Regions from separate parts of the Paenibacillus hunanensis genome, predicted to be linked through region 2. Evidence: predicted binding sites of a transcription regulator. Region 2 holds the regulator's gene; each other region holds the start of a gene.

Region 1 (3,291 bases), 170 kb from region 2:
CAATCCTTGATGAGCGGACCGAAACGGTTCAAAGACATATCGAACCTCATTCCGATGATGAGCGATAAAATGCTCTCGGAGCGTATGAAAGATCTGGAGGCAAGTGGCATACTGGTACGACAGGTATACCCGGAGACTCCGGTACGAATTGAGTATGAATTAACAGAGAAAGGTCGCGCCCTCAAGCCAGTAATGGAACAAATTCAAAACTGGGCAGAGCACTGGGTAGACTAATGTATACAGGCTGTCTGCAAGACGGCGGTATCCGAACATAAAAAAGCTTTCCCCGGTATCGTTCCGGTGGAAAGCTTTTTTCGCATATACATTAGCAATGGGTTCACGTACATCCGGTGCAATGGGGAGGAGAGTGGTCGATCAGATCCGACAGATTTCTTTTGGACACAGCTCGCAGTGACAAACCTCCTGTAGCGCCTCCAGGTCATGAATGATAATCATACCGTGCTCGTACTCAATCGTGTCTTTTTTACGCAGATCGCTTAGCATACGGTTTACGCTCTCACGAGTAGCGCCGATCATATTCGATAGATCGGTATGCGTAATTTTTTTATTAATCAGAATCGAGCCATCTTCATTGTGTGGCTCGCCGTAAGTATTGCTCAGACGAATCAGCGTGGAGCAGAGCGCTCCCGGTTTACCGTACAGCATCAGGTCGCGTACCTTTGTTTGAGTTAGACGATGGTGTGTACCCATCCATTTCATAAAATCAATAGCAAAGTCGCAATGTTGGCAAATGATCAGTTCCAGGTCCTTATGATCGATAACAGCAACCTCAGTATCTTCTAATGCTTCTGCTGTGAAGCCGAGGCGTGTACCGGAGAACAGATCAGCCTGACCGATGATATCACCAGCCTGATACATGTACAGGATGAGCTCTTTACCTTCATCGGTCGATTTGGTTAGTTTTACGCGTCCGTTTTTAATGTAAAACAGCTTGTCCGACACATCGCCTTCCCAGAATAGATGCGATCCAGCTGCTACACTGCGATCTGTCGCATAAGCAAGCATGCGCTCCAGATTAGCAGGCGAGAAGCTGCTAGTGTTACTATTTTCAAGCTGCTTCGTCAATTCCATTGGTTTGTTCATCATTGTTCCTCTCCTTTATGTCCCCATTATACGTGAAAATAACCAAATTGCATTAAATTAAAGGAAAAATTAGTAAAATTAATTGATATATGTCACTTTACCTCTATATGTTATCGGTAAGAGGAAAAGAAACTTTAAATTTTAAAAGTTTGTGATTATTTTCACTTATAGTATAACGCGATATCATTCAAAATGCAAAAGCAAAAAACAAGAAAAGAAAATTTTTAAAAATCAAAATTGATTGTGAAAAATATCACATTATGATTTATGTCTCTATGCTATGATCAGTGCGTAGACAAGAGCAACACACATTCTGAGGAGGATGAGAGAAATGGCTGTTAAAAATGATGCCGCCCGCACCGCAGAGTTGACCGCACAGGAAGAGATTCAAAAGCAGATCGATAAGGCGAACAAAGCCTACGCTGCATTTATGAAAATGGATCAGGAGCAGATCGATCGCATCGTACAGGCGATGGCGCTTGCCGGACTCGACAAGCATATGCACCTTGCTAAAATGGCTGTCGAAGAAACAGGTCGTGGGGTGTATGAGGATAAGATTACAAAAAACATCTTTGCGACAGAATACATCTACCATAGCATTAAAAATGAAAAAACGGTTGGTGTGATTGAAGATAACGCGTATGACAGCTTCCAAAAAATCGCTGAGCCGGTCGGCATCATTATGGGGATTACACCAGTAACGAATCCGACCTCCACAACGATGTTCAAAGCACTGATCGCGATCAAAACACGCAATCCGATCATCTTCGGCTTCCACCCATCTGCACAACAATGTAGCTGCGAGGCCGCAAAAACATTGCTGGAAGCAGCGGTGAAGCACGGTGCACCAGCCGACTGTATTCAATGGATTGAGAACCCATCGATGGATAAAACGAATGCATTGATGAATCACCCGGATGTAGCACTTATTCTGGCTACTGGTGGCGGTGCGATGGTTAAAGCAGCGTATAGCTGTGGTAAACCAGCACTCGGTGTAGGCCCTGGTAACGTACCTGCCTTTATCGAGAAGAGTGCCGATCTGAAACAAGCGGTAACTGACCTGATTCTATCCAAATCTTTTGATAATGGTATGATCTGTGCGTCTGAGCAGGCGGTTATCATTGAAGAGCCTGTATTCGATCAAGTGAAAAAGCTGATGATCGACAACGGCTGCTATTTCCTCAATAAAGAAGAAGTTGCCAAGCTGACCGCTGGCGCTATGAATGTGGAAAAATGTGCAGTAAATCCAGCAATCGTTGGACAGCCTGCAACTAAAATTGCTGAAATGAGCGGAATTACCGTACCTGCGAATACGAAGATTCTTGTTGCTGAGCTGGAAGGCGTAGGCACCAAATATCCATTATCTGCTGAAAAGCTGAGCCCGGTACTCGCTTGCTATAAAGTAAAAAATGCCGATCAAGGGATCGAGCGTGCTGCCCAGATCGTTGAATTTGGCGGTATGGGTCACTCCTCGGCGATTCACTCGAACAATGAAGAAGTAATTCAAAAATTTGCAGATCGTCTGCAAACTGGACGGATTATTGTGAATTCGCCTTCGACACATGGCGCCATTGGTGACATTTACAATACGAACTTGCCATCGCTCACACTGGGCTGCGGATCGTATGGACGCAACTCGACTTCTTCGAACGTCACTGCTGTCAATCTGATTAATATTAAAAGGGTGGCTCGTCGTACCGTGAATATGCAATGGTTCAAAATCCCATCGAAAGTATACTTTGAAAAAGGCTCGACTCAATACCTTGCGAAAATGCCAAACATCAGCCGTGTCGCAATCGTCACTGACCCAATGATGGTACAACTGGGTTATGTCGAAAAGGTCGAACACTATCTGCGTCAGCGTCAAACACCAGTAGCTATCGAAGTATTCTCGGAAGTCGAGCCAGACCCATCGACTGCAACGGTTGAACGCGGTCGTCAAATGATGGAACGCTTCCAGCCAGACTGTATTATCGCACTCGGCGGCGGTTCGCCAATGGATGCTGCCAAAGGCATGTGGCTGTTCTATGAATACCCAGATGTAAGCTTTGACAACCTGAAGCAAAAATTCATGGATATTCGCAAACGGATCTACAAATACCCGCATCTTGGTCAAAAAGCACAATTCGTAGCGATCCCAACCACATCGGGTACAGGTTCGGAAGTGACATCGTTCGCAGTTATTAC
Region 2 (3,291 bases):
CAGCGTCAGCGATACGCCATCCTTGATTACCTGTTTGCCATCTACCCATACATGCAGTACATCCTTAGCGCTTGCAGAGTACACAGTATGGGAAATAAAGTCTGTGAATGGCAGGAAATGTGGCTGATCGATATTCAGCGATGTGATATCGGCTTTCATACCCACTTCAAAGCTGCCTGTGTTATCGAGGAATACCGATTTGGCACCATATTCTGTACCCATACGCAGCGCCTCTGTTGCAGGTACGGCTGTTGGATCACCAGATACACCTTTATGAATCAGGGCAGCCAGACGCATTTCTTCGAACATATCCAGGTTGTTATTGCTTGCCGGGCCATCCGTTCCGAGGGATACAACGATTCCTGCTTTCAGCAGATCCGGCACTCGTGCTACACCGCTTGCCAGCTTGAGGTTACTACCTGGATTGTGGGAAATGGTCGCTTTGTGCTTCGCTAGCACTTCAATTTCCTCATCATTCAAATGAACCGCATGCGCAAGCAGCGTTGGACGTGTGAACACGCCCAGCTTTTCCAGATGAGCAACTGGACGCAAACCGTAGTCACGTACATTTTGCTCCACCTCAGCGATCGTCTCGGACATATGTGTATGCAGCGGCACATCCAGATCATGTGCTGCCTGTACAAAGCGTTCGATAAATTGTGGCGGGCACGTATACGGCGCATGTGGAGACATCATTGTCGTAATACGTCCATCTGCCTTACCATGCCAATCACGTACGAATTGAGTCGCCTGATTCAGCTTCTCGGTTTGCTCTTCCTCCGAGCACAGACCGATAACACCACGCATCAGCACAGCTCTCATACCGGATTGCTCAACAACCTCAGCGACACGCTCCGAACGATCATACATATCGAGGAATGTCGTTGTACCGCCTTTGAGCATTTCCAGTACAGACAGTGCTGTTCCGATGTATACATCGTCACTTGTGAATTTGGCTTCCATCGGCCACATTTTCTCTTGCAGCCATACCTGCAATGCCAGATCATCACCATAGCCGCGCAGCAGTGACATCGCTGCATGACCGTGACTGTTGACCAGACCTGGAATGAAGAATTGATGACGTCCATCGACAACGACTACATCCTCTTCTACCTGCGGCTCTTCTTCACCAATATAAGTAATCAGATCGTCCTCAATCACCATATGACCGTGCAGCACAGGCTTCGGTCCATTCAGAACGGCAAAAATACCGTTTTTAATCATCCATTTACTCGGAGAGTTGTTCATTGACTTCTAATTCCTTTCCGTCTTCAAGATAGTAAGCCAGACTGAGCAAATCGGTTGTAAAATCTGCTGTATGCACACGCACATGCGGTGGTGTTCTCAAAATAATCGGTGCAAAATTCAAAATCGCTTCAATACCTGCTTCAACCAGCTGATCCGCCACATGCTGTGCTTCTGTATTCGGTACGGTAATGATGCCGACACGGATACCTTTCGCTTGAATCGTCTCTGCCAGATCGCTCATCGGCTTGACGGTCAGTGTGTTGATCTTCGTGCCCACCTTCGGCTCATAGGAATCGAATACAGCGACAATCTTCATCGTCTCCTGTAAATAGGCATTGTAGTTTGATAAGGCATGCCCCAGATTACCTGCTCCGATCAGCGCCACATTAATCTGCTGATCCAGCTTGAGAATATGACGAATCTTCTCGATCAGATACGATACATCATAACCGATACCTTTACGTCCAAAATCGCCAAAATAGGCTAGATCCTTGCGGATTTGCGCTGGATTCAGATCCAGCTTTTGTCCCAGCTCCTGAGAGGATACTGTCGGCACCTCACGGGCATGAAGCTCATTCAGATATCTTAGATAGACAGGTAATCTTCGCACGACGGCTTCAGATATTTTTTCGGATTTCATGCTTGCTCCCCCTCTTGATTTGCAGCTTCCGTCTCCTGTGGCCGGTCACTCAACCATTCGGCAATACGGGGAATCATTTGACGGGTGTACATATGCTCCATTTTGGGGCCTGGCAGAGAATACAGGAAGTGTCTGCCGTAATAGGCCTCAATTACCCGCGTATCATAAATAAGCACGATCCCTCGATCATTTGCCGTCCGGACAAGTCGCCCAAAGCCCTGTTTGAATCGGATAACTGCCTGTGGCACAGATAATTTCATGAATGGATTTTTCTTTTCCCTTTTGAGCCGTTCGCTTTTCGCTTCAACGAGCGGATGGTTCGGCGGCTGGAAAGGTAGTCTTACGATCGCAAGACAGGTCAATGCTTCACCTGGAATATCGACGCCTTCCCAGAAGCTACTCGTTCCGAGCAATACCGATGCCGGATGCTCCTGAAAGCGGCGGGTCAGCTTCGTACGACTGCCACCATCTACTCCCTGACCGAAAACTGCAATCTCGCTAGTAGATAATTTCTCCTTCAGCGGCTCATACACCTGCCTGAGCATCCGATAGGATGTAAATAGCACCAGCATTCGTCCGCGTGTCGCCTGTGCAGACTCTGCCAGTGACTCCACCAGCATTGATACAAAATGCTCATCACCGACGCTTCCCTTCAAGGTTGGAAAGTCGCGCGGAATGAGCACGAGCGATTGCTCACGATAATTAAATGGCGATTCCAGCATGACCGTATTCAGCTTGCCCTGCTGCTCGGCTTCCTTAAGTCCTAGCTGCTCGATCATATACTGGAAGTTTTTATCGATCGATAATGTGGCTGAGGTCAGAATAATACTTTTCTTTTTATCGAAAAAGTGCTCCTTGAGCTGCTCACTCACATCTACCGGTACAGCGTACATCTGTAGCGATTTGCTGCGATAGCTTGCATTCGCTTCATACCAGTATACCGTATCCGTGCTGTCCAGCTTCACAAAATGACGCAGATCGTCGCGCACACCGCCCAGATCCTTAAATAGACCTGTTACATCCGTCACCAGACCATCGGTATCCACAATATCGTCAGAATCCTTGATCTTACCCATAATATGCTCACCCTGACGGATGATCTGGCTAAGCGCAATATGAATACGATTCTCTAGCTCGGTAATCTGTGCCCATTCTTCCGGCTTTTTATCCGGTAGCAATCGTAAGGTAAACTGAGCGGCTTCCCCTGGTCCAGCATCGCTGCGCTGCGGCAAAAGCGCAAACAGCAGCTCGTTCAGCTTGTCCCAGTCTTCCTTCACATCTGCCAGCTCAGGATACAGATTATCGATCGCAATCGCCCATTCCATCGCTCGTTCACTACCCGACGAGCCAAGCTGCTGACGCAATACAGCGAGCTGTCCATTTTTGCTATCCTTGAACAGACG
Region 3 (3,291 bases), 440 kb from region 2:
TGTAATGGATACATTTTGGATTTAAATGCTGTCTTTACATAGAGTGTAGCGGTGGTACACGTTGGTATACCATCTAGCTTTGCTGTAATTATTAAGCGAGATCATAGCAATATGAAAATGAGCATGCAAAGGAGAATGGAGATGCGGTTATTCGAGCTGTTGCTTGTTCTGTCTACTATCGTATTGTTTGTATGCATGGTTGTGTTTTATCCTAAACGTCGTAAAGCCTTGCTTGGAGCTGGTAGTATCATTGTGCTCGTTATACTCGTATTACAGTGGATCGTAGAAGGGTACCGAATACAGATGCTTTTGCTCTATGGCACTACGATCATACTGGTTATGATTAACGGATGTCGTTATTTTGTAAAAGGAGTATCATTTACTATTCCGCGCAGATTGAAGCAGTTCTTTTATCTAGTTATTGTATTGCAGTTTATTGTGACAGCAGGGTTATTGTATGTCTTCCCTGTGTTTCGCTTGCCAGCACCAACAGGTGAGTTCAAGGTCGGCACACAGACGTTTCATTTTGTAGACATGAATCGAAAAGAGCCATTTGATCCGACAGGAACTAGCAATCGAGAGCTAATCGTTCAGATTTGGTATCCAGCTCAAGCGAGTCAGGGAGCGTATAGGCCATGGATTGCCGACCCTGCGATTTTGCCTTATATAGCTCAGTATTACGGATTGCCTAAGTTTACTTTTCAGCATTTAAAATATGTGTCCAGTTATGCGTATGCAGACGTAGAAGTCGCTTCAGCACAGCAGACCTATCCGCTTATTATCGGGAATCCTGGGAATGGCTCTTCTCGATTCTTCCATACAGTGCAAGCACAGGAGCTCGCAAGTCATGGATATATAGTAGCGGTTATCGACCATACCGATAATACCATTGCCACGCAGCTTCCAGACGGGAGCATAATCACGAATAGAAGTGACGAGTTATTTTCACCGAGTCATGACTATAAGACCGAAAGCGAGCAACGTGACAAGTTGGGGCAGATACTAACCGATGATGTGACATTTGTATTGGATCAATTACAGTTGCTTCAATCTGGGCAAGTCACCAGTTCGCTCAAGGGGAGGCTTGATCTCCAGCATGTTGGCATATTCGGTCATTCCATTGGTGGAGCGACTGCATACGATGCCGCATATGATCCGCGTATTACAGCCGGTATTGATCTGGATGGAGGTCTATATCGATTGCATGACAGAGAGGCTCTACGTAAACCCTTCCTATTCATCAACTCGGCAAGTAATGAGCAAGAGATACAGAGGGTGATCGATCACCACGTCTATACAGATATAGAGCTGGAACAGAAGGGCTCCACAAGAGAGTGGGAGGATGGCATGATGAACGATAAGCAGCTGGAACTAGAGCGGATGCAACAAGCAGTCGCAGCAGGTGGAGGGGTGATCGCCATAGCGAATACAGAGCATCTTAATTTTACCGATGTACAGCTCGTCTCTCCTGGCTTTAAGCTAATTGGGGCTACGGGCAAAATGACACCTGATCGAGCGAATGAGATCACGAATGCTTATATGGTAGACTTCTTCGATCACTATTTAAAAAATCAACCGAGCATATTACTTGAAAAGTCGAATCGCCGCTTTTCCGAAGTGAAATTCATCAATGTATCGCGCTAGCTTAGCATAACGTTAGCTGGAGGCTGGAATAGAAAATGCTCATTAGACCTGTCATCATGACAGGTTTTTTTATATCCAAAATAAACGAACGATTCAGTCTGTGTATACGATCATTTCATCCCTTACTGCGGTTACGGGCATTCCCTCTGCATAGTCAGGGTACTCCCCTATATTCCAACCTGTCGTCAAAATTCTACAATGAGAGGGAAGAGTAAGCAGATAGGAATGAATAAAGTTATAGCGGTGCATGTGATCTTTCGCACAAGGTAGATGAGCTGAATAGAAGATCTATACTCCAGCAAAACGCCGAGCTTATCTGTGCGCGAGTATGTGCTTGGTCTACCCATATTTATATGCTCAAGCGCAGCAATGTTCATATGACAGCACTATCGTGTCAACATGTCTGCCTTACGAAAACAGAACAGTCGAGAGTAAAGGGTGAATCGAATGATCAAAAAGATGCAGTTATCTTTGCAGACATTGAATCTGGTACTGGGATTCATGGTCTGGGTTATCATCTCCTCACTGATGCCATTTATCAAAGAGGATATTAGCATTCCGCAGGGGAGTCTTGCGATTGTAACGGCGATTCCGGTCGTGCTTGGCTCGATTTTGCGTATTCCGCTCGGGTATTATGCCAATATTGTCGGTGCGCGAGTCGTATTTATGATTAGCTTTATTTTGCTGTTATTCCCGGTGTATTACATTAGCATCGCCTCATCTATGACCGATCTGATCATTGGTGGGCTGTTCCTCGGGATTGGTGGCGCGGTATTCTCCGTAGGCGTTACGTCATTGCCCAAATACTATCCACGCGAAAAGCATGGTCTGGTTAACGGTGTATACGGTATGGGCAATATCGGTACAGCGATCACGACCTTTTCCGCGCCTGTTGTAGCATCGCAGATCGGCTGGCAATCAGCAGTGCGTCTGTATCTAGTGCTGCTGCTCGTATTTATCGTACTAAACTTCCTATTCGGTGATCGCAAGGAAGCGCGGGTCAAAACACCAATCATCGAACAGATCAAGGGCGTATACAAAAATGAAAAGCTCTGGTATTTCTCGTTATTCTATTTTATTACCTTTGGTTCATTTGTCGCTTTTACCGTCTATCTACCGAACTTTCTCGTTGCCAATTTTCAGCTGGATAAGGTAGATGCTGGACTTCGTACTGCCGGATTTATCGCATTAGCGACATTTCTGCGTCCGGTTGGTGGCTGGCTAGCGGATCGCTTTCAAGCGTTGTTTCTACTTATGTGTACCTTTGCAGTATATACACTGGCTGCCATTTTGCTTGCCTTTTCGCCATCGATCGGTCTGTATACGGTTGGCTGTCTAACGATTGCGGTTAGTGCGGGTATCGGAAACGGAGTTATTTTCAAGCTGGTGCCGTTCTATTTTAACAAGCAGGCAGGCATTGCAAACGGGATTGTATCCATGATGGGCGGTCTGGGTGGCTTCTTCCCGCCGCTGATGCTAGCTGCAATTCACGGACTAACCGGGCAATATTCGATTGGCTTTATGCTACTGTCTCAGGTCGCACTGGCGAGTCTGATTATTGTCGTCTGGATGTATTATCAGGACAAGCTGACACTGGTATCCGATGTATTCAAGTCTACAGCACAGGGCATTCTCGTTACCGACCCT

What was found. Region 2 encodes Rex, which represses fermentation and respiration genes when NADH is low (regulators of the CRP and FNR family bind a similar motif). Its sites were predicted from a motif close to TTGTGAAATATTTCACAA; they were not measured.
Region 1: the regulator Rex is predicted to act here: its motif matches at 1,346-1,363, upstream of adhE (bifunctional acetaldehyde-CoA/alcohol dehydrogenase).
Region 3: the regulator Rex is predicted to act here: its motif matches at 1,892-1,909, upstream of SK066_RS11255 (nitrate/nitrite transporter).

The regions. Positions count from the first base shown of each region.
Region 1 is NZ_CP139194.1:2,154,631-2,157,921, forward strand. It holds gene SK066_RS08760 (winged helix-turn-helix transcriptional regulator) at 1-234, shown strand, start outside; gene SK066_RS08765 (Crp/Fnr family transcriptional regulator) at 376-1,104, opposite strand; gene adhE (bifunctional acetaldehyde-CoA/alcohol dehydrogenase) at 1,436-3,291, shown strand, end outside.
Region 2 is NZ_CP139194.1:2,325,803-2,329,093, reverse strand. It holds gene SK066_RS09530 (amidohydrolase) at 1-1,248, opposite strand, end outside; gene SK066_RS09525 (redox-sensing transcriptional repressor Rex) at 1,229-1,888, opposite strand; gene dinG (ATP-dependent DNA helicase DinG) at 1,885-3,291, opposite strand, start outside.
Region 3 is NZ_CP139194.1:2,768,068-2,771,358, forward strand. It holds gene SK066_RS11250 (alpha/beta hydrolase family protein) at 142-1,644, shown strand; gene SK066_RS11255 (nitrate/nitrite transporter) at 2,092-3,291, shown strand, end outside.